DNA from 3 places in the Aeromonas encheleia genome. Region 2 is predicted to be linked to each of the others. Evidence: riboswitches for the same ligand, from Rfam matches in the RefSeq annotation. Region 2 holds a riboswitch; each other region holds the start of a gene.
The links. Region 2 has a riboswitch for cyclic di-GMP ahead of lafK (lateral flagellar response regulator transcription factor LafK). Riboswitches for the same ligand answer to the same signal wherever they lie in the genome.

Region 1: another riboswitch for cyclic di-GMP. It lies ahead of EL255_RS04435 (glycosyl hydrolase family 18 protein); the one in region 2 lies ahead of lafK (lateral flagellar response regulator transcription factor LafK).
Region 3: another riboswitch for cyclic di-GMP. It lies ahead of gbpA (N-acetylglucosamine-binding protein GbpA); the one in region 2 lies ahead of lafK (lateral flagellar response regulator transcription factor LafK).

The regions. Positions count from the first base shown of each region.
Region 1 is NZ_LR134376.1:921,929-929,421, reverse strand. It holds gene EL255_RS04445 (energy transducer TonB) at 1-189, shown strand, start outside; gene EL255_RS04440 (tetratricopeptide repeat protein) at 201-1,436, shown strand; gene EL255_RS04435 (glycosyl hydrolase family 18 protein) at 1,676-4,669, opposite strand; cyclic di-GMP riboswitch class I at 4,817-4,900, opposite strand; gene EL255_RS04430 (ExeM/NucH family extracellular endonuclease) at 5,195-7,333, shown strand; tRNA gene EL255_RS04425 (tRNA-Ala) at 7,458-7,493, opposite strand, start outside.
Region 2 is NZ_LR134376.1:4,108,393-4,115,885, reverse strand. It holds gene lfiR (lateral flagellar biosynthetic protein LfiR) at 1-151, shown strand, start outside; gene flhB (flagellar biosynthesis protein FlhB) at 148-1,284, shown strand; gene lfhA (lateral flagellar biosynthesis protein LfhA) at 1,288-3,363, shown strand; cyclic di-GMP riboswitch class I at 3,568-3,655, shown strand; gene lafK (lateral flagellar response regulator transcription factor LafK) at 3,909-5,171, shown strand; gene lfiE (lateral flagellar hook-basal body complex protein LfiE) at 5,183-5,509, shown strand; gene fliFL (lateral flagellar M-ring protein FliFL) at 5,518-7,266, shown strand; gene fliGL (lateral flagellar motor switch protein FliGL) at 7,253-7,493, shown strand, end outside.
Region 3 is NZ_LR134376.1:700,614-708,106, forward strand. It holds gene cysW (sulfate ABC transporter permease subunit CysW) at 1-482, shown strand, start outside; gene EL255_RS03360 (sulfate/molybdate ABC transporter ATP-binding protein) at 580-1,647, shown strand; gene cbl (HTH-type transcriptional regulator Cbl) at 2,005-2,952, shown strand; gene gbpA (N-acetylglucosamine-binding protein GbpA) at 3,020-4,444, opposite strand; cyclic di-GMP riboswitch class I at 4,510-4,595, opposite strand; gene EL255_RS03375 (M3 family metallopeptidase) at 5,061-6,911, shown strand; gene EL255_RS03380 (L,D-transpeptidase family protein) at 7,322-7,493, shown strand, end outside.

The DNA of each region.
Region 1 (7,493 bases), 1.4 Mb from region 2:
GTGGAGTTCACCGTGACCGAGCGTGGCACCGTCAGCAACATCCGCATCGTCAAGGAAGAGCCGCGCAGCTATGACCTTGGCAAGGCCGCCCGTCAGACCATAACCAAGTGGACGTTCAAGCCGGCCATGATCGATGGCAAGCCGCAAGCCAGTCGCATGCAGCAAGAAATCGAGTTTGCGACCAACTAAGGAAGGTGGCGATGAAGAAGTTACACACCCTGATCCTCGCCCCGGTTGCCATGGCGGTACTGCTCAGTACCGCCAGCTGGGCCGCCGAGCAGCCCGCCTTGTCCGATCGCGCCTACCGCGCGGTCAACAAGGCGCAGGCGTTGATCACCGAGAAGAAATACGGCGAGGCGAATGCCAAGCTGCAGGAGGCGCTGTCCGGGGTAGGCGAGCGGGTCTACGACAAGGGCGTGATCCTGCAGACCCTCGGCTTCGTGGCGGCGCAGCAGGAGAAGTACGGTCAGGCGACCAAGTACTTCGCCGATGCCATCGCCACCGGCGGCCTGCCGCAGCCGGTGGCGCAGCAGGTGCGCTACAACCTGGCCCAGCTCTACATGGCGGAGGGCGACTTCAAGGCCTCCATCAGCACCATGAACCAGTGGTTCGCGAGCCTCGGCAAGGATGAGAAACCGACCCCGCACGCCTACATCACCCTGGCCAACGCCCATGTGCAGCTCAAGCAGTATCGAGAGGCCATTCCGGCGGTGGACACTGCGATCAAGCTGTCGGCGGGCAAGGCGCCCGAGTCCTGGTATCTGCTGAAGATGGCGGCCCACTACGAGCTGAAACAGTACAAGCCGGCGACCGAGGTGCTGACCGCCCTGGTCGACAGGTACCCGGAGAAGAAGAAGTACTGGACCCAGCTCTCGGCCATGCAGATGCAGGCGGGCAACGATGGCAAGGCGCTGGCGGCGCTGGAGTCGGCCTACCACCTCGGCATGCTGACCGAGCCGGCCGAGTTGCAGCGCCTCGCCAACTACCTGGCCTTCTCCGGCATCCCCCATCGCGCCGCCCGCGTGATGGAGAAGGCCATGAAGGACGGCGTCATCGAGGGCAACGCGGCCAACTACAAGGCGCTGGCCAACTACTGGCATCAGGCCAAGGAGCTGGATCCGGCCATCGATACCCTGGCCAAGTCCTACCAGCTGGCGCCCAATGCCGAGCTGCAGCTGAAGATGGCACGCATGATGATCCAGAGCAAACGCTACCAGGATCTGGTGGCCCTTGCCGCCAAGCCGGCGGCGAATGCCAACGGTGAACAGCGCGCCGATCTGAAGTTCCTGACCGGGGTCGCCTACTTCGAGCAGCAGAAGCCGAAGGAGGCACTCAGCGCCTTCACCCAGGCGGCTCAGAACAGCAACGTCAGCGGCCGCGCCTCACCCTGGATCAACTTCCTGAAAGAACAACAGGGCGGCGCCATCACGCAATAAACCAGGTCGCAAATTGACCCCGGCCACTCGCGGCAGGACGGGCCCCCTCCCCGTCCGCTGCACATAACAAGGGGTTCGCCCCGCAGGTTGCCTTGGTGGCAATTGGCCGCTCTTCGGAGCGGTCTTTTTTATGCGCCCTCTCCTTCCTTTATATCTGCCATAAAAAAATCCGGAGCCTGGGCTCCGGATTGGGTCGTATCGATGCGGGCGGCGCCGTGACGTCGCCCGCCATACCAGACTCAGTAGTTACACACCAGCTTCCAGCTGCCGTCGCCGGCCTTGGGTTCGCTGCTGCTCCACCAGTTCGCCTGCCAGACCGCCTTGCCATTGGTCAGGCGATCGTTGGCGTTGGCGTGGTCCCCTTGCGGCCAGCTCGGGTAAGCCGGATAGCTCGCCGGGTTGACGCTCTGGGCGCTGCAGCTGGTGCCACCATCGCCACTGCTGCTGCCCAGCACCGCCTCGGCCAGGGCCGGGAAGTCGGCCTTCAGGCCTATGGTCTGGCTACCGGCGATCAGGCGCACGCCGCTCGGCACGCCCGCCGCCGGCAGATAGTAGGTCATGGCCACTTCCACCTCGGTGCCCGGTGACCAGGCCTTCCAGCTTGGCAGCGTCATGGCCACCTTGTGGAAGTCCTTCTCGCCCGCGATACCGTCCGAGTTCTGGTTGCCACCGCTCTCGACCACCTTCAGGCCCATGCCACTCTGATCCGTGATGGTGTCAGAGGTGGAGGTCGGCACCAGGAACTCGATGCGGGTCCCGCCCGGTATGGTCTGGGTCGACTTGTTGGTCAGTTTAAGCGTCGGGTTGATCGGGTAGTTGGAATCCCCCTCCTTGAAGCCGCTCAGGCTGACGCCGATGTCGAGCTGCGCCGCCGGAGCGGGCAGATCGTTCTGCTTCAGATTGGGCTGGCTCGCCGTCCTGAACTTGTCGTAGGCCAGGCTGGTGAGGGTGCTGCCAATGACATATTCGTTCTTGGCCGGATCGAACGCGTAATCCCCCGCCATCTCCCAGAACATGACGCCCCCCAGGCCGCGCTTGACGATGTAGTCCAGCTTCTTGCCCATGGACTCTTCATCTTCGGTGGAGAGGAACACCTTCTTCTCCTCGTTCCACAGCCAGGGCGCCTGCGCCTTGTCATCGTAGTAACGCACGTACTTGCCCTGGATCACGTCGGCCGGGTTGTTGGGATCCAGACCCCAGGCCTGACCGTAGCTCGGCAGGGTGGTGATGCCGAGGCTGGCCGCGTGCTCCAGGTTCTTGGCATGCCACATGGGCACGGCGCCGGCGCCGACCTCGTTGCCGTTCTTGTCCAGATCGTGCCAGATGTTGTCGATGCCGACAGCGCCGTTGCCGCAGGGGATGGTGCTGCCACCTGTGCCCGGCTGGCAATTGCTCTGGCTCGGCAAGGCCGCCTTGCCGTTGAGACCATGGGTGCCGCCGGTGACCCCTTGCCAGCCACGGGTGTAGTAAGGCACCCCTATGTTGATCTTGCCGGCCGCCAGGGCGCCACGGAAGTAGTGGGCCGACCAGGCCGCGTTCAGATAGCCGATGGCGCCGTACTGGGCCTGGCTATAGACGCCCCACTGGGCCAGCTCCGGATCCGCCTTGTTGTCGAACAGCGCGGCGTTGTGGGCCACGAAGTTGTTCCAGGCGCCGTGGAAGTCATAGGTCATCAGGTTGACGTAATCCAGGTACTGGGTGACCTGGAAGTTCTCCATGCCGCGCAGCAGATAGGCCGACGCCGGTGAGGCTATGGTCAGCATGTACTTGCGGCCATCCTCGGTGCCGGCGCTGTCGAGCCGGCTGCGCAGGGTCTTCATCAGGACTTCGTAGTTGGCAAACAACTTGGCCCGGCACTGGTTGGAGAGCGGGAAGTCGTTGGGGTTGCCCGCATCCTTCATGGAGGTGGGGTACTCGTAGTCCACGTCCACCCCATCGAAGCCGTACTGGCGGATGAAGCCCACCGCCGAGTCGGCGAAGGCGTTGATGCCGGCGGTGTTGACCGAGCAATCGCCCTTGGTGGTGGCGGTATAGAAGCCACGGGTGTCGGCCCAACCGCCCACCGAGATCAGCGTCTTCACGTCCGGGTACTGTTTCTTGTACTTGGAGAGCAGGTTGAGGTGACCCTTGTAGGCAAACTCCGGGTCCATCTCGGCGCCCGGTACCCCCTCCCAGGTCAGCTTGGTGGCGGCGTCGTCCACCTTGATCAGGTGGCTCTGCTCATCCACCGCCGCGAAGGCGTAGTTGATGTGGGTGATCTTGTCCCAGGGAATGTCGTTCACCAGGTAGGCGGGCAGGCCGTTCTTGCCGGTGCGCCAGGAGGTGAAGTAACCGATGACGCGGCGGGCATGGTCATCCCCCATACACTCGCTGCCATCGGCGCGGTAGATCTGGCGAATGTCGCAGGAGAGGTTGCCACCTGTGGGGGGCAGCGCGGCCTCTTCCACGGTGACATCGATCTGGGCCGACTCACCGACCAGGTTCCCCTTGTCTGTCGCCACCAGTTTGAGGCCGGCGACCCCCTTGCTCTGGGGCGTCCAGTTCAGCTGCCAGGGGGCGCTACTGTCTTCGCCCACCTTCTGGCCATTCACATAGAGCTCGACCCTGGCCACATCGTTGTTGGCATCGGTCACATCGGCCGTGACCGTGGCGACCCGGCCCAGGGTCAGCCTGGCGCCGGCGGCCGGGCTGCTGATGCTGGCCTTGGGCGCTTCCGGGGCCACCACGGCGCTGACGCTGAAAGCAGCATCGGCTTCGCTCAGCAGCTTGCCATCCTTGTCCAGGGCGCGGGACTTGAGCTGATGGGGGCCGACGCCGCTCGCCACCCAGCTTGCCGACCAGGGGGCCGCGCCGCTCAGTGCGACCTGGGTGCCATCGATCAGGTACTCCACCTTGACCATGGCGCTGCTGTCACCGCTCAGGGTTACCGCCAGGGCCACAGGCGCCCCCTCGTTGAAAGCGTTACCAACGGCGGGCGAGCTTATCGCGAGCCCGAGGCCCGGCGCCGTGCCGCCATCGCTGAAGGGTTTCCAGGCATCGGCCCAGACGGTACCCACCCCGGGCGCATAGTGATAGGGCGAGGCGCCACACCAGCCGGAGTAAGGAAATTCCTTGCACTCATAGAGGTTGCCGACGTTGCTGACGACATCGCCAGCCTTGTAGGCGGTGCCGGACTGATAGGCGGGATAGGCGGCTTGCGCCCAGGCGGGCATAGCCGCAAGGGCGACCAGCATGGCGAGCCTGCTGGGCCTTAGGGTCTGTTGCATATTGTTATCATCCTTGTTTTATCTTGGCTTTTAAGACCGGGCAAAGCGCAATAGCAACAGGTGAGAAAGGGTCGACAACAGGCCATGGACGGGGCCACATCCCCTCATGTCACCCTGGGTAACCCCGCTGTCTGGCCAGTATCCGGCAGATCGGAGGCTTTGCGTCCCGGCATCACTGCCGGTTTGCCCTTTACCTGGGTTCCGTGAGGAACAGGGCGAGTATAGGAAGCAAGTGGTCGAGTCTCAATCTTCATTCTCGAAGAAAAATATGTAAACGCCAGCAAGCCCCCCACATCCTCCCGCACAGCCGGTGACACTTTTATCATTAATTTCATAATGTTAGCCACGTCATAAAAACGAAACAGGCCTCTTTTGCCTCCCCATAATGTGCGTTGGCTCACTGGTATGATGTGCCAGAAATGTGACAATGCGCGCCCTTGGCCAAGGTGCCAAGGCTATGGAAACACTGGCAAAAATAAAAAAGGAATACCCATGAAAGGAACACCTACCCTGCTGTCGCTGGCCGTGGGGCTCGCGCTCGCGTCCCCCTCAATCCATGCCGCCGGCTTCAGCTGCCCGGCCGACAACGCCCTCACCCCCATCCCCGCCATCCAGGGCAGTGGCGACAAGAGCCCGCTGATCCCGGACGATCTGTTTGAAAGTACCCAGACGGTGGCCGTCAAGGCGGTGGTCAGCGCCCTCGGCGAGAGCCTGAACAAGGGCTTCTACCTGCAGGATCTCCAGGGCGATGGCAACCCCCAGAGCTCGGACGGTATCTTCGTCTTCCTGAGTGACATCAACAAGTACCCCGCCATCCAGCCGGGGGCCGAGGTCTGTCTGGAAGCCAAGGTGGCGGAATACTACGGCCATACCCAGCTCAAGCCGGTCCTGGATAGCAAGGTCCCGCGCCTGCAGGTGCTGGCGCAGGGCAGCGTCCCCGCCGCCGTGCCACTGCGGGTGCTGGAGGGGGAGACCCTGGCCCGGGCGCTGGAGCGTCACGAGGGGATGCGGGTGCGGCTCGATGCCGACAGCGCGCTCAAGGTAAGCCGCAACTTCAGCTACGACTACGCCGCCCGGCGCAACAACCTGGTGCTCGCCCATCAGGCCCCGCTGATGAAACCGACCCAGCTGCACGTGGCGGGCAGCAGCGAGGCCAAGGCACTGGCACAGGCCAATGCGGGCAACCGGGTATTCCTCGAATCCGACTTCAAGGCCGCCGACGGCAAGCTACCCTGGCTGCCCGCCTGGGAGCCGGAGCAGGGTTACCTGCGCATCGGCGATGCCCCGGTCAACCTGGAGGCCCTGGTGGGTTACAGCTATGACGAGTACCGGCTGATAGTGCCGAAGGGGCAGACCATCACGGCCGGCGATCTGCTGCGTACCGACGAGAACGATCGCCAGAGCGCCCCGGCTCGCACCGCCGGCACTGACCTGCGCATCGGCAGCTTCAACGTGCTCAACTACTTCACCAGCCACTCCAGCGTGGGCGGTGCTCTCAACGTGCTGTGCAAGGACCAGACTGATGCGGACAGCGCCAAGGGCTGCAACAGGGGCGCCAAGAACCTGGAAGATTTCCAGCAGCAGCGCACCAAGATAGTCAACGCCATCACCGAGATGGACGCCGATCTGCTCGGCCTGATGGAGATGGAGAACAACGGCTTTGACGAGCACTCCGCCATCAGCGATCTGGTCACGCATCTGAACGCCCAGCAGAAGGATGCCAGCCAGCACTACGCCTTCGTCAGCCTGCCCAAGGCGCTGCTCGGCGAGGAGCGCTACTTCGGTGGCGACGCCATCATGGTGGCCATGCTCTATCGCCCGGCCAAGCTGACCCCGAGCGGGGAAGCCGGTGTGATTCAACTGCCGCAGCAGCGTTACATCCTGGGCGGCGTCGCCAAGAGCGCCGGTCAGCGCGACTCCCTGGTGCAGAGCTTCACGGTGGCGGGCAGCAAGGATCCCCTGACGCTGGTGGTCAATCACCTGAAATCCAAGGGTTCTGGCTGCTTTGAGAACGGGGACGGCAAGACCGAACCCGCCGATCTGCAGGGCAAGTGCACCGAGTTTCGGGTGAGTGCGGCCAAGGTGCTGGGCGAGGCGATGAACAAGCTGCCGGGCCAGGTGCTGCTGGTGGGCGACTTCAACTCCTACGCCAAGGAAGACCCGATCCGGGTGCTGACCGACTACGATGCGGCCAAGGCGGATCGCAAGATCCGCTCCGCCTCCCACACCTTCGTCGGCGAGCAACCCTACGAGCAGCTCGGCCAGGAGGTGAGCAAGAGCTATGGCCTGATCGATGTGAACGTCAAGTTCAACCAGGAGAAGGCCATCTCCTACAGCTACGAGGCCGAGCTCGGCACTCTGGACTACGCCCTCGCCAACCCGGCGCTGGCCAAGAAGGTGGTGGCCGTCGCCGACTGGCACATCAACTCCTACGAGAGCAACCTGTTCGAATATGGACGCGGCTTCACCGGCGACATGATCAAGTCCGACAACCCGTTCAGCGCCTCCGACCACGACCCCATCATCGTCGACCTCAAGCTGCAGGAGCCAAGCAATGGCAGCGGGGCTGGCGCCATGGGTGCCCTGCTGCTGGCGCTGTTGCCGCTGGCCTGGCGCCGTCGCCACGGCTGATGACTTGCCATAGCCACCAAGCCCGCAGCCGATGCGGGCTTTTTTGTCGACGAGAATTGGGGGGTAAAAAGGAAAGTGGAGCCAAAACAAAAAGGCCACCGCAATGCGGTGGCCTTTTGATATTTGGTGGAGCTACGCGGGATCGAACCGCGGACCTCTT
Region 2 (7,493 bases):
CCCCTCGTTGAACATCTTCTCGCTGGGCTTCCCGATGACCCTGTTGCTGGGACTGCTGACCATGGCCATCTCCATCAGCGGGGTACCTGCTCGCTATCTGGATCTGGTCAGCCATGTGCTGAGCCAGCTCAAGGCGCTGACACCGGTATGAGTCAGAACAGCGCCCAGGACAAAACCGAAGAGGCCTCTTCCCAGAAACGGCGCAAGGCGAGGGAAGAGGGACAGATAGCGCGTTCCAAGGAGCTGAGCTCGGCTGGTCTGTTGCTGCTCGGGGGGCTGGCCATGCAATGGATGGTGCCCAGTTTTGGCCTGTTCTTTGCCGAACTGATGAAGCGCCCCCAACGCTTCGACTGGCAGGGGGCACGTGATCCGCAGATGATGATCCATTGGACGGCGGAGGCCCTGGTCGGCATGTTGTGGGTGCTGCTGCCGCTGTTCGGTTTTCTGGGGCTGTTGCTGATCCTGCTCAGCATAGTGCCGGGTGGCATGGTCTTGGCCTGGAAGAAGTTGATGCCCAGCGGCGAGAAACTCAATCCGCTCAAAGGCCTCAAGCGGATGTTCTCCTCCCACAGCCTGATGGAGCTGCTGAAATCCATTCTCAAAATCCTGCTGATCGGTGGCACCCTGGCCCTGCTGCTCAAGCATCAGTGGCCCCTGCTGCTGATGATGAACCGTATGCCACCGCAGGCCGCCATGGAGCAGGCGCTGGGGATCCTCTCCCAGGCATTTATCTTGCTTGGCAGCGTGCAGATGCTGATCGCCGTGCTGGATGTGCCTTACCAACGCTGGTCCCTGAACAAGCAGTTAAAGATGACCAAGCAGGAGGTCAAGGACGAGCACAAGAACAGCGAGGGGCGCCCGGAGATCAAGGCCAAGATCCGCCAGGTACAGGGCATGCTGGCGCGTGCCCGTATCGAACAGCGGGTTCCGCAGGCGGATGTGATCATCGTGAACCCGACCCATTATGCGGTGGCCATCAAATATGATCCCGAGCGGGCCAATGCGCCCTTTGTGATCGCCAAGGGGGTAGACAGCATGGCGGAGCGGATCCGCCAGGTGGCGAAGCAGCACGACAAGATGGTGATGAGCCTGCCGGATCTGACCCGGGCCATCTACTACTCCACCCGGGTTGATCAGGAAGTGCCAGCGGGCCTGTACACCGCAGTCGCCTATGTATTGAATCACGTATTGCAGCTACGGGCCTATGAGGCTGGCAAGGGCAAGAAGCCCCATTCCCTTGCCCCTTTGCATGTGCCGCCCGAGTTACGTCAACCTGAGAGGTAAGTTGTGAACTGGCGTGTATTGACCCAATCCTATACCGCGATCCCCATGATGTTGTTGGCGATCCTGGCGATGATGATCCTGCCCCTGCCCGGTTGGCTGCTGGATGCCCTTTTCACCTTCAACATAGTGCTGGCCGTGCTGGTGCTGCTGGTCTCGGTCTCGGCCCGTCGTCCGCTCGACTTCTCCGTGTTCCCGACTGTGCTGCTGGTCGCGACTCTGATGCGGCTCTCCCTCAACGTCGCCTCCACCCGGGTCGTGCTGCTGCATGGTCACGAGGGGAATGAGGCTGCCGGTAAGGTCATCCAGGCGTTTGGGGAAGTGGTCATCGGTGGCAACTACGTGGTGGGTCTGGTGGTCTTTGTGATCCTGATGATCATCAATTTCGTGGTGATCACCAAGGGGGGAGAGCGGATCTCCGAGGTTTCCGCCCGCTTCACACTGGACGCCATGCCGGGCAAGCAGATGGCCATCGATGCCGATCTCAATGCCGGCACCCTGGATCAGCACCAGGCCCGGGCCCGGCGGGAAGAGATCGCCAAGGAAGCCGATTTCTACGGCGCCATGGACGGTGCCTCCAAGTTCGTGCGTGGCGATGCCATCGCCGGCTTGCTGGTGCTCATCATCAACCTGGTGGGGGGGCTGGCCATCGGTATCTTCCAGCACTCGCTGCCGGTTTCCGATGCGTTCCGGATCTATGCCCTGCTCACCATAGGTGATGGCCTGGTGGCCCAGATCCCCTCACTACTGATGTCCACTGCCGCCGCCATCATAGTGACGCGCGTCAGCGACGAAGGGGAGATGTCGGATCAGGTTGGCCAGCAGATCCTGGCATCGCCCCGGGTCATCTACACGGCGGCGATCATCATGCTGGTGCTGGGCCTCGTACCTGGCATGCCCATGCTGGCCTTCCTCAGCTTCGCCGCCGTACTGGCATGGACCGGCTGGAGCGTGAGCAAGCGTCGGCTCAAGGATCCGGCTCTGGACGCGGCCCAGGAACTGACCCGGCAGATGGTGCAACCCGAGCCCCAGGGGCTGGATTGGCAGGATCTGCCACCGGTGGACTCCGTCGCCATCGAACTCGGCTATCGGCTGGTGCCGCTGGCGGAAGTGGACAAGGGGGCCGAGTTACTCGCCCGGGTTCGCGGCATTCGAAAAACCCTCTCCGAGCAATATGGCTTCCTGCTGCCGGAAATTCGGGTACGTGACAACTTGCAACTGCAACCCGATCAATATCGTATCAAGCTGTCCGGCATCGCCCTGGCCATGGGGAATGTGGATTGCCAGCGGCTGATGGCCATCAGCAGCGGAGAAACATACGGTACGCTGGATGGAGAGCTCACCCAGGACCCGGCCTACGGCATGAGTGCGGTCTGGATTTCGCCGGACAACAAGGCCAAGGCGCTCAACCTGGGCTATTCGGTGGTCGACTCTGCCACCGTCATCGCTACCCATGCCAGCAAGCTACTCAGAGAGCAGCTCGATGCGCTGTTTGGTCACGATGAGGTGGGCAAACTGGGCCAATATCTGGCCATTCAGTCTCCCCGCCTGGCGGAAGAACTCAATCTGGCCCTGACCCAGATGCAGCAGTTGCGGGTCTTCCGCCAGTTGCTCAAGGAGCAGATCAGCCTCATCGACATCCGCACCATAGCTACCACCTTGCTGGATGCGAGCGAGCTGACCAAGGATCCCGTCCTGCTGGCGTCGGATGTGCGTTGTGCCTTGAAGCGTCAGATCGTCAGGCAGGCGATAGGCTCGCGTGACATCCTGGCCGCCTTCACCCTGGACGATCGCCTGGAGCAGACGCTGTTGACGGCGATGAATCAGTCCCAGCAGCAGGGAAAAATCCAGCTGGACAGCTTCCCGGTCGATCCCCAGTTATTGGCGCAATTGCAACAAAATATGCCGCTGGTGAAGGAGCAGTTGCAGCAACAGGGATATGCTCCCGTATTAGTGGTCATGCCCCAGCTCAGACCGCTGATCGCCCGTTATGCCCGCTCTTTCTCAAAAGGTCTCAAAGTACTCTCTTATAACGAGATCCCGGAAGATTTGCGGGTCGAGGTTATTGGGACTCTAGGCTGAAGTTGAATTGCCAGTCATGCAGGCTAGCAGGAAGAGGCTATTCCGCATATCCGCTTGAATTGTCTTATAAAGCCGTTATCATGTGACGGCTTTTGACGTAACGACATGTTAAAAAAAATAAAACAATATTACAAAATATAACAAACTACATGTGTCACATGGCTTTAGGGACAACAGAGCCATGCCATCCTAATACGGATCGTCGCATGATAAAGGCAAACTGAACTGAAAAGTCAGGACGCAAAGCCTCCGGTCTAACAGCATTGATGTTAATGATAGCGGGGTTACCAAGGCTATGATTCCAGCCTTGTTTCCATGCCTAATATAGAGCGAGCGCTCATTAAGAAGCGTTGCTCTTGTCGTGGTGCGTTTTTATTTTTGCACGTCAGTTCTGTTGATTGATTCATGTACAATCACAGGTTCGGGTTTATATGCTTTTTGATTCATCTATCAAGGAAAGTTCAATATCACTCGGTATTGAAGCGCTGCCACATCTATTATTTGTCTCCCCATCGTTATCAAATGGAAACGACATTGAGGAGATATTGTTGAATTCTGGCTATCGTGTTTCCTGCCTGGATTCCCTTCCTCAAACGAAAACATTTCTCTCCCAACACACGGTCGATCTGATCCTGCTCGACATGGCGGCCATGACCGAGGCGGGCCCCTCCGTGATGCATCAACTGGCCGTTACCAGCTGCATCATCATGGTCAATGAGCATCAGGCCTATCTGGCGGCGGAAGCCATGCGGGCCGGCGCCATCGATTACATCATCAAGCCTTTCAGCCCGCGACAGATGATCGAGGTGGTCAGGGGAGCTCTGCGCCTGCGTCAAGCCATTCCCAACCTGATCGCGGCCTCCTCCCTGAGCCAGCAAGTGCTGCAACTCGCCAGGCGAGCCGCGAAGACCTCGGCCACCATCCTCATCGGCGGCGAGTCGGGCACGGGCAAGGAGCGCCTGGCTCGCTATATCCATGAGATGTCCAGCCGTGTTGGCAAACCCTTCGTGGCCATCAACTGTGCGGCCATTCCGGAGGCCATGCTCGAGTCCATCTTGTTTGGGCACAGCAAGGGCGCCTTCACCGGAGCTATTGCCAGCCAGCAGGGCAAGTTTGAATTGGCGCAGGGGGGCACCCTGCTGCTTGATGAGATCTCCGAGTTGCCACTGGCGTTGCAGGCCAAGTTGCTGCGGGTGCTGCAGGAGAAAGAGGTGGAACGCCTGGGCAGCCATCAGGTGATCGCGCTGGACGTAAGGATCATCGCCGCCAGCAACCGGGATCTGCGGGATCTGGTGGCACAGGGAGAGTTTCGCGAAGACCTGTTCTACCGGCTCGATGTTCTGCCCATGAGCTGGCCCGCGTTGCGGGAACGGCAAGACGACATCCTGCCGCTGGCCGAGTACTTCATCGAGCGTTACGGCGCACAGCAGGGCTATCGTCTGAGCGAGAGCGCGTGTAAACAGCTGCTCGCCTATGACTGGCCAGGCAATGTTCGCGAGCTGGATAACGTCATCCAGCGGGCCTTAATTATGGCTCGCGGATTGCATATTCAGGCCGTCGATTTGATGTTGCCCCATTACACCGTCGAAGCCGACAACCTGTTACCGGAGACACTCGCCGCGCCGGAAGGGCTCAGCGAGACGAGGCGGTATGCTGAATTTCAATTCGTGCTAGAGACCTTGCGTCGTTTTCGTGGTCATCGGACTCGTACGGCTGAGGCCCTTGGGATGACGACCCGGGCGCTTAGATACAAGCTGGCTGCCATGCGTGAGCAGGGCATAGATGTCGAGCAGCAGATTCAAAACTAAGGGATAACCGAGTGAAGATTGAGATCATGTCATCACAGGTGACGCTCCTGCAGCAGATGCAGGAAATGCAGCGTGTCGCCAATCAAACCCCTTCCATAGAGCCGAATGATGCATCGACTGTATCGTTCAGCGACGCCATGCGCGACGTCGTCGGACGCGTTAACGAGCAGCAAAATATCGCGTCCAGTTTGATGACCGCCGTCGACGCGGGTCAGAGTGACGATCTGGTCGGGGCCATGGTGGCCAGTCAGAAAGCCGGTCTCAGTTTTTCCGCTCTGATGCAGGTGCGCAACAAGCTGATGGCGGGTTTCGATGACATCATGCGCATGCCGCTCTGAGGTTGGTAATGACTGAACTGGTATCGTCTACCCAAGAGTCTCCTGGCTCTTTCATGACTCGGGTCCAGGAAGGGCTGCGCAATTGGCGCACGCTGTCCCGCGACAACAAATCCATTCTGACCATTGCCCTGCTGGCCGCGATCGTCGCAGGTACCATAGTGGTGATCCTGTGGACCTCCAGCAAGAACTACGTCCCCCTCTACGGCAAGCAGGAGCTTTACGACACGGCCAACATCATGGAGATGCTGGAGAAGGAGCAGGTGCCATTCCGGCTGGAGAAGAGCACCGGCCAGATCCTGGTGCCAGAAAATCAGCTGGCTCATATCCGGATGGCGCTGGCGGCTCGTGGGGTCAGAGCCGCCATGCCGGCCGGTCTGGAAGGGCTGGATACGGTCACCGGGCTGGGCACCAGTGAGTTCATGGAAGGTGCACGTTATCGGCATGCGCTGGAAGGGGAACTGGCCAGAACCATCATCTCGCTGGACGCGGTGCGCAGTGCTCGTGTGCACCTGGCCATCCCCAAGAGAACCCTGTTTGTCGGCCGTGACGAAGAGAAACCCAGCGCGTCTGTGATGCTGGATCTGCAGCCTGGACAGTCCATGGAGCCTGGTCAGGTGGAGGCGATCGCCAATCTGGTGGCGGGCAGTATCTCCGGCATGAAGCCGGGGGCCGTGACCATAGTGGATCAGGCCGGCCAGCTGCTGAGCGCCGAGCTGGGAGACCGGGCAGGCTTCGGCAAGCAGAGTGTCCAACAGATGGAGTATGTGCGCAAGCTGGAACAATACATCCGCCAGCGTGCCAGCGACATGCTCTACCCCATGCTGGGCACGGGGAACTTCCGGGTACAGATAGCAGCAGACGTCAACTTCAATGCGGTGGAAGAGACTCAGCAGCAGCTGGATCCGCAAGGCGTGGTAACCAAGGAGTCCAACAAGTCTGACAAGACCATAGATGCATTGGCGCTCGGCATCCCGGGAGCACTCTCCAATCGTCCGCCCGAGACGACGCCTCCGGCTGATCAGGCGGCTCAGGGGAATGCTGCGACGCCCGAGCCTGCCAAGAACGACACCCGCACCGAACGCCAGGAAATCAGCAAGCAGTATGAAAACAGCCGCACCATAGTGCACACCCGCTATCAGCAGGGACGACTCGAGCGGATGAACGTATCCGTCTTGTTGAATCAGCAGAGTGGCCCCAAGGAGGGCTGGAATGCCGAACAGCTGGAGCAGATCCGGCAGATGGTGGAGCGCTCGGTAGGGTTTGATACTACCCGTGGCGATCAGTTCAGCTTGCAGGTGTTCGACTTTACCGGTGCTGCCCCGATCACTCCGCCGGAGTCCAGCTGGCTGGAGACGCCGTACTGGCAGGATTCACTGCGCTATCTGGTGGGGGGCTTGCTGGGCCTGACGCTGGTGTTCTTCGGTATCCGGCCGCTGGTAAAACACCTGGTACGCACCCAGCAATATCCCGATGCAGAGCCATCGGAGGAGCAGGATGAGGCACAGGAACCCACGGTCGGTCTCGCCATGCGCCGTGAGGCCGATGCGCTGCTGGAGGGAAGATCGGCCAGCAATGGCCTGATCCATGCCGAACACAAGATGGAACCCCAGTTCTCTTCGCTGGATCTGGAGGAGCTGCCGGAACCTGGTTCTGAACTGGAAGTCCAGCTCAAGCACCTGCAACTGCTGGTGGAGAAGGACACGGCCCGCGTGGCAGAAGTGGTCAGATCATGGGTGAGTGGTAATGAGCAACGTTAATCTGAACCAGAATGCCGTCGACATCGATATCGACAACCTCGAGAAAGCCGCCATCCTGCTGCTGAGCATGGGGACCGAGGCCGCCGCCAAGGTGATGCAGAAACTCTCGCGGGATGAGGTGCAGAGCCTCATCTCCAAGATGGCAGGCCTGTCCGGTGTGAGCTCGATCGAGGCGAAGTGGACGCTGCAACAGTTCTTCAATCAATACCGCGAGCAGAGCGGTATTG
Region 3 (7,493 bases), 1.1 Mb from region 2:
TGTTCGGCAGCCGCGGCTGGTTTGGCGACTGGCTCAGCGAGCACGACATCAAGATCATCTTCGCCACCCCGGGGATCATCCTGGCGACCACCTTCATCACTGTGCCCTTCGTGGTGCGCGAGCTGCTGCCGCAGATGGAGGCCCGCGGGCCGGAAGAGGAGGAGGCTGCCATCATGCTGGGGGCGAGCGGCCTGCAGATGTTCTGGCGGGTGACCCTGCCCGGCATTCGCTGGAGCCTGATGTATGGGGTGCTGCTCTGCACCGCCAGGGCTGTGGGGGAATTTGGTGCCGTCTCAGTGGTGTCGGGCCACATTCGCGGCCAGACCAACACCCTGCCGCTGCACATCGAGATCCTCTACAACGAGTACCAGACCGGCGCCGCCTTCGCGGTGGCCAGCCTGTTGGCCCTGTTCGGGATCTTCACCCTGCTGGGGGAGACCCTGTTGGCCAGGTTGCGTGGTCAGCCCACCAAATCCCATTGATATGGATTCGGGGATTATTGCGCGAGTGGCTCGGCGGAGTGCTCAGCCCAACCCAATCCATCACTGATTTCGATTTAACGGTTTACGAGAGGCAGCCATGAGCATTCAGGTCCAAGGACTCAACAAGCACTTCAACCAATATGCGGCCCTGGCCGACATCAACCTCGACTTTCACGACGGTGAACTGGTGGCGCTGCTGGGGCCGTCCGGCTGCGGCAAGACCACGCTGCTGCGCATCATCGCCGGGCTGGAGCAGGCTGACAGCGGCAACGTCATCATCCGGGGGGAGGATGCCTCGGCCCTCCATGTGCGCGAGCGCAACGTCGGCTTCGTGTTTCAGCACTATGCGCTGTTCCGTCACATGACGGTGTTCGAGAACGTGGCGTTCGGCCTGCGGGTCAAGCCGAGGAGCGAGCGCCCGAGCGAGGCTGCCATCCGCAGCCGGGTCAAGGAGCTGCTGGATCTGGTCCAGCTCAGCCACGTGGCCGACCGTTATCCGACCCAGCTCTCCGGTGGCCAGCGCCAGCGGGTCGCCCTGGCCCGCGCCCTGGCGGTGCAGCCCAAGGTGCTGCTGCTGGATGAGCCGTTCGGCGCCCTCGACGCCCAGGTGCGCAAGGAGTTGCGCCGCTGGCTGCGGGAACTGCACGACGAGCTGCACGTCACCAGCCTGTTCGTGACCCACGATCAGGAGGAGGCGCTGGAGGTGGCGGATCGCGTCGTCTTGATGAACGCCGGCCGAGTCGAGCAGATCGGCACCCCGGCCGAGGTCTATGACCAGCCCGCCAGCTCCTTCGTACACAGCTTCCTCGGCAGCGTGAATCTGTTCCGCGGCCGGGTGGCGGAGCAGGGGCTCGGCATCGGCGAACAGCGGCTGGGGGGATCCGCCATCTCCCATCTGGCCCAGGGCAGTGCCGCCATCGCCTATGTGCGACCCCACGAGCTGGAGATCCTGCCCGCTGATGCGCCCGGTGGCATCAGTGCCACCATCACCCGCCTGCTGCCCATGGGGCCGCGGATCCGGGTCGAGCTGCGCGGCACCGGGGATACCCAGGGGGCGCATTTCGAGGCCGAGCTGAGCAAGGAGGCCGCCCGGGCCTTCGCGCCGGGGCAGGGGGTGCGCCTGGTGGCCAAGCAGGCGCAGCTCTATCCGGACTATCAGATCTGATGGAGCGGACTCCGTTCATGGCTGTTAAGGCTCGGCTCTATCCCAAATCATCAGATCTGATGGAGCGGACTCCGTTCATGGCTGTTAAGGCTCGGCTCTATCCCAAATCATCAGATCTGATGGAGCGGACTCCGTTCGTGGCTGTTAAGGCTCGGCTCTATCCCAAATCATCAGATCTGAGGGAGCCGAATACGTGGTGGGGAGTCTTGGCTCTTATCCCCGGAAGAGCGGTGGCGGCTTGCCCGCGCCGGTGACACAGTTTCAGGTTTGCGGCCCGGTATGAGCCCGGGCTGGCAATAAAACAAGAAAGCGGCGGCGGGGCAGACCCGACGACCGGTCAGCGCAGGAGGCGATGACGTGAATTTTCAGCAACTACGCATTATCCGGGAGGCGGCGCGGCGGGACTACAACCTGACCGAGGTTGCCAACGCCCTGTTCACCTCCCAGTCCGGGGTCAGCCGCCATATCCGCGAGCTGGAGGAGGAGCTTGGGCTGGAGCTGTTCATTCGCTACGGCAAGCGACTGCTCGGCATGACGGAGCCAGGCAAGGAACTGCTGGTGATCGCCGAGCGCATCCTCAACGACGCCAACAACATCCGCAAGTTGGCCAGCACCTTCGCCAACCGGGATTCGGGCCGGCTGTTGGTGGCGACCACGCACACCCAGGCGCGCTACGCCCTGCCGCGGGTGGTGAAGGCCTTTCGCGAGCAGTTCCCGCTGGTGCAGCTGGAACTGCGCCAGGGCGGGCCGGAAGAGATAGTGCGGCTGGTGCAGACCGGCGAGGTGGATATCGGCATCAGCAGCGAGCAGCTCGACAAGAGCGAAGGGGTGGTGGCCTTCCCCTACTACCGCTGGCATCACAACATAGTGGTGCCAGAGCAGCACCCCCTGACCGCCGAGCGGGAGCTGACCCTGGAGGCGCTGGCGAACTGGCCCATCATCACCTACCAGGCCGGGCTGACCGGACGGGCGCGGGTGGATGAGGCCTTCGCCGAGGCGGGGATAGCGCCGCAGATCCTGCTGACCGCCCAGGACTCCGACGTCATCAAGACCTATGTCGAGCTGGAGATGGGGGTCGGCATACTGGCGGACATGGCGTTCGACGCCCAGCGTGACAAGGGGCTGGTGCAGCTCGATGGCAGCCGGCTGTTCGCACCGCACACCGCCTGGATCGGGCTCAAGCAGGGGCAGTTCCAGCACAACTTCGCCTGGCAGTTCATCCAGCTCTGCAACCCGGAACTGGCGCTGGCCGAGATCCAGGCCCGCGCCATGAGCCACGAGCCGGCCCTCGATTACCAGATCTGAATGGGCTGACATGCCATAAACAAACAGGGAGCCATCGGCTCCCTGTTTGCTTATCTGTCGACGCGCGTTATTTCAGTTCGGTCCAGGCATCCTGCCAGTTGCTGCCCACGCCGGGCTCATACTGGGTCGCCGAGCTGGACCAGATAGTGCACCAGCCGCTGTAGGGGTAGGGCTTGCACTGATACACCTTGCCGTTCTTGGGCTGCAGCACCTTGGTGCCTGCGGTGTAGGACTTCAGGCCCTCCGGGAAGCTGAACTGGTAGTCACCGCCGCTGGCCGGATCCTTGAGCATCAGATCCAGGGTCTGCTGCAGCGGCTCGCCACCCGCCTTGGGCTTGCCCTCGATCACCAGCTGATGGTGACCCGCGCTCAGGCCGCTCACCGGCATGGTGAAGCTCTGGCTGCTGTCCTTGATGTCGGCGCCGGTCTGGCCCTTGGCGACACCGCCATGGTCATACAGGGTATTGGTGACGGCGAGGTCCCCTTGCGCCGTGACGGTGAAGGCCAGGGTGACGCTGCCGTTGTCGAGCAGGTACTCGCTCTCCAGACCGCTCACGTTGATGTCGTTGCCCACCGGCGGTTGTTGCTGTTCGAGCTGGATCTCGACCCGTTGCAGGTTGCTGCCCGCCTTCAGGTAGATGGGGTTCTGGCCGTAGACCGGGTTGAACTGGCCGTCGCCACCCTGCTGACCGGCACGGATCTGGCTCTGCTCGGCGTTGATCTTGCCCGCCAGATCGTGAGCCCAGTTGTTCTTCTGGCCCTGCTCGGCGTTGGCGATGGTCAGCACCGTCTGCAGATCGGTGCGCTCGCCGCTGGCGTCGAACACCCGGGTCCTGGCCTTGTCGCCGGCCGCGAGATCGGTGGAGGGGTAGATGGTCCCGCCCTGGCTCCAGCTCAGCGGGGGCTGGGTGCCGCCTTCGAAGCGGGCGTCGATCAGGTTGTAGAAGCTGTTGGCGGTATCGCCCACTTCCCACACCCCGAGAATGACCTGGTAGCCGGTGCGTGCCGGCAGGGTGCACTGGTGGGTGACCTGCTTGGGCGGCTGCACCATGTTGCCTTCGATCACGCAGAATGGATTGAGATCGAAGGAGTCGCGGGTCAGCGGCTGGTTCGGGTTCCACTCCTGCTTGGTGAGGTAGTAGCGCCAGTTGCGGGTCACGTGGTTGGCGGTGAAGCTCCAGCTGATAGCGAAGGGCCCGGCCTGCACCTCGCGCTTGGTCCAGCGATCGCTGGTCTGGGCATTGAGCTCACCGAATTGCGGGTGGCCGGCCGAGGCGATCTGGCCGTCGGCGGGGCCGCCGTTGGGGAAGCCGGACGGTGCCTCCAGGCTCTGGGGCTCCCACTGGATGGCGCCACACTGGCTGTTGCCGCCGGTCTTGCACAGATAGTTGCGACCCTCCGGCTGGTTGATATAGCCGTGGGCGAGTGCGCCGCCACTGGCCAGCAACGCCAGCGCCGCGGCCACATGATTGAGTTGAATTTTTGCTGCCATACATTCCTCTGTTCGGTGATGTGGGCAGTCAAGTTGGCAGGGGAAATCCCCGATACACACCTGGGTGTGGCAACCCCGCTATCCTGGACGACATGTCTTTAGACCGGAGGCTTTGCGTCCTGGCCTTTCAACCAGTTTGCCAAATGACTACATAAATGGTCATGGTGTCGCGTTTGAAGACGACGACATCATCATGACTTATTTTGATTAAATTATTAAGTGTAAATCTTTACGGTTCGACTCATCGGAGTAGTGCCATTACTTAACTTTCTGTTTTTGCATGGGTATTCCCCTGGTCATGTTCACTGCCCCGGATTGTTGTTCTGATTAATATTCAGATTTCACGCATCTTATGCCGAGGCGGCATCCCCTTGCCGACCCTGGACTCCATGGCAGGGGAGGGATCCTGGATCGAGGTGGATCCTTTATGGCTCAGCCGGCTGCCCAGGATCGCGGGATGTCCGCTCATTGCCCCCATGAGCAGCAGACAGACAGGCCCACTTTTGATAGCGTGGTGACGCGCATCCCGGCGCACGTTTGTCCCGGCCCCGACCGGGGAGGGACACCACCAAAAAGGAACGGATGGCCAGGCGCCACCGATAACAAGAGGGAATTTATGAGTTCCATTGCCAGGAATTACCTGAACCAGCTCAACGCCGACTACCTGCGGGTGCACAGGCGCAAGGAGGATCTGTTCTGGTCCACCTACATGGGCACCAGCGACGATCAGGCCGGCTTCACCGCCGCCGAGCAGGCCTACAAGGCGTTCTGTGCCAATCCGGCGCGGCTGCCGGAGCTGAGGGAGATGCTCGCCCAGGCCGACGGGGCGGATCTCAGACGCGGCCTGGGGGGCTGGATCGCCTTCTTCGAGTGCAACGTCATCGAGGATCCGGCGGCGGCGGCCCTGATGGACGAGCTGGTGGTCGCCGAGGCGGACCTGTTCTCCCGTCGCAAGGGCTTGAAGCTGAGCCTGCTGGACGAGCGGGGCCGCCAGGTGGCCGGCAGCCTGCCGGCGGCCAGCACCAGCCTGGCCGCCAGCCCGAGCGAGGCGGTGCGCCAGAGTGCCCTCGACATGTTCCACAGCCTGGAGCAGTGGGTGGTCGACCATGGCTACCTGGACGTAGTGGCGCTGCGCAACCGCTTCGCCCGCGCCATGGGCTATCGCGACTACTTCGATTACAAGGTGCGCAAGAACGAGCAGATGAGCCCGGAGCAGCTGTTTGCGGTGCTGGATGACTTCATCGAGCGCACCGAAGAGCGGGTGCACCTGAGCCTGGCCGAGCTGAAGGCGGCGAAGGGGGAGGCGGCGCTGCTGCCCCACAACCTGCGCTACTTCGTCAGCGGCGACGTGACCCGCCAGCTCGACCCCTACGTGCCCTTCTCGCGGGCGCTGCAGGATTGGGTCGAGAGCTTCCGCCGGCTCGGCATCCAGTATCGGGAGGCGACCCTCACCCTGGACTTGCTGACCCGGGAGGGGAAATACGAGAACGGCTTCTGCCACGGTCCGGTGCCGAGCTTCTGGCAGGAGGGGCAGTGGGTGCCCGCCGTGGTCAACTTCACCAGCCTGGCCAATCCGTCCCAGGTGGGCAGTGGCTGGAGCGGCCTCAACACCCTGTTCCACGAGGGGGGCCACGCCGCCCACTTCGCGAACGTGACCGGCAACGCCCCCTGCTTCTCCCAGGAGTTCCCGCCCACCTCCATGGCCTATGCCGAGACCCAGTCCATGTTCTGCGACAGCCTGCTGGACGATGCGGACTGGCTCAAGCGCTATGCCAGGAGCGAGAGCGGGGAGCCCATCCCGGATGCGCTCATCGGGGCCATGATAGAGGCGCGGCAGCCATTTCGCGCCTTCAACGAGCGGCAGATCGCGCTGGTCTCCTACTTCGAGCGGGATCTCTACGCCATGGCCGATGGCGATCGCACCCCGGCCGCGGTGCTGGCGCTGGCGCGCCGCTGGGAGCGCAAGATCCTGGGGGTGGAGAGCCCGCGGCCGCTGCTGGCGATCCCGCACCTGCTCAACCAGGAGTCGGCCTGCGCCTACCACGGCTACCTGCTGGCGCTGATGGCGGTGGAGCAGACCCGTGCCTATTTCCTGCGGCGCGACGGTTATCTCACCGACAACCCGCGCATCGGACCGGATCTGGCCGCCCATTACTGGGGGCCGGGCAACGGCATGACCCACGATCAGACCCTGCAGAGCCTCACCGGCGAGGGCTTCAGCGCCGCTCCCCTGGCCCGGGTCTGCAACCGGAGCGTAGCCGAGGCCTGGGAGCTGGCATCGGCCAGCATGGCGGCGGCGCGGCAGCGGCCGCCGGCAGGCGAGGGCAGCCCGCTCAATGCCCGCATCCGGGTGGTGCACGGGGAGGCGCTCATCGCCGACAACAGCGAGTCGGAGGCGCGCATGCTGGCCGACTTCGAGGCCTGGATCCGGCGCCACTACCAGGCCGAGCCAGCTTCTATCGGCTAAGGGATCCCCACCCACCACAGAGTCCTGCCCCTTGGCAGGGCTCTGTCATTTCTGCGCGCTGGTGACGCCCTCGGTCGCGCGGCTGGACGGGGTTATCGGGGACGGCTGGCGGCGGGAAGGCGCGACGGCGCCTGCGGGGGCAGGCCGGATCCCGAGGTGGGGGCTGAGAGGGGGCTTGAATGAAACACTTAAAACGACCGCTTGGCGCCATCTAGCTGTTTTAGCTATTAATTAATGTGATGGGGCGGTGGATGGACGGGGCGTTCGTCACGCTGGTCACAGATATGTTTCTCTGGATATATTGAGTATTGATGGCGATCCCATATCATGGCGCTCGCTCGTCACCAGAGAGTGGCGATATTCAGATGATTTGCTAACAAAAAAGCCCTGAAGGCTTGTCGAGGGATGGAATGAGAGCCGTATTACTGTGTTTGCTGGGGCTGTGGCCCGCCTTAAGTTTTGCCACCCTGTCTGCCGACATGATAGTGGTCAAGAAGTCGAGCTATAGCCTGACCCTGATGAAGGATGGCAAGGAAGTCAAACGCTACTGGATCGCCCTGGGCCCGGCCCCGAAGGGACACA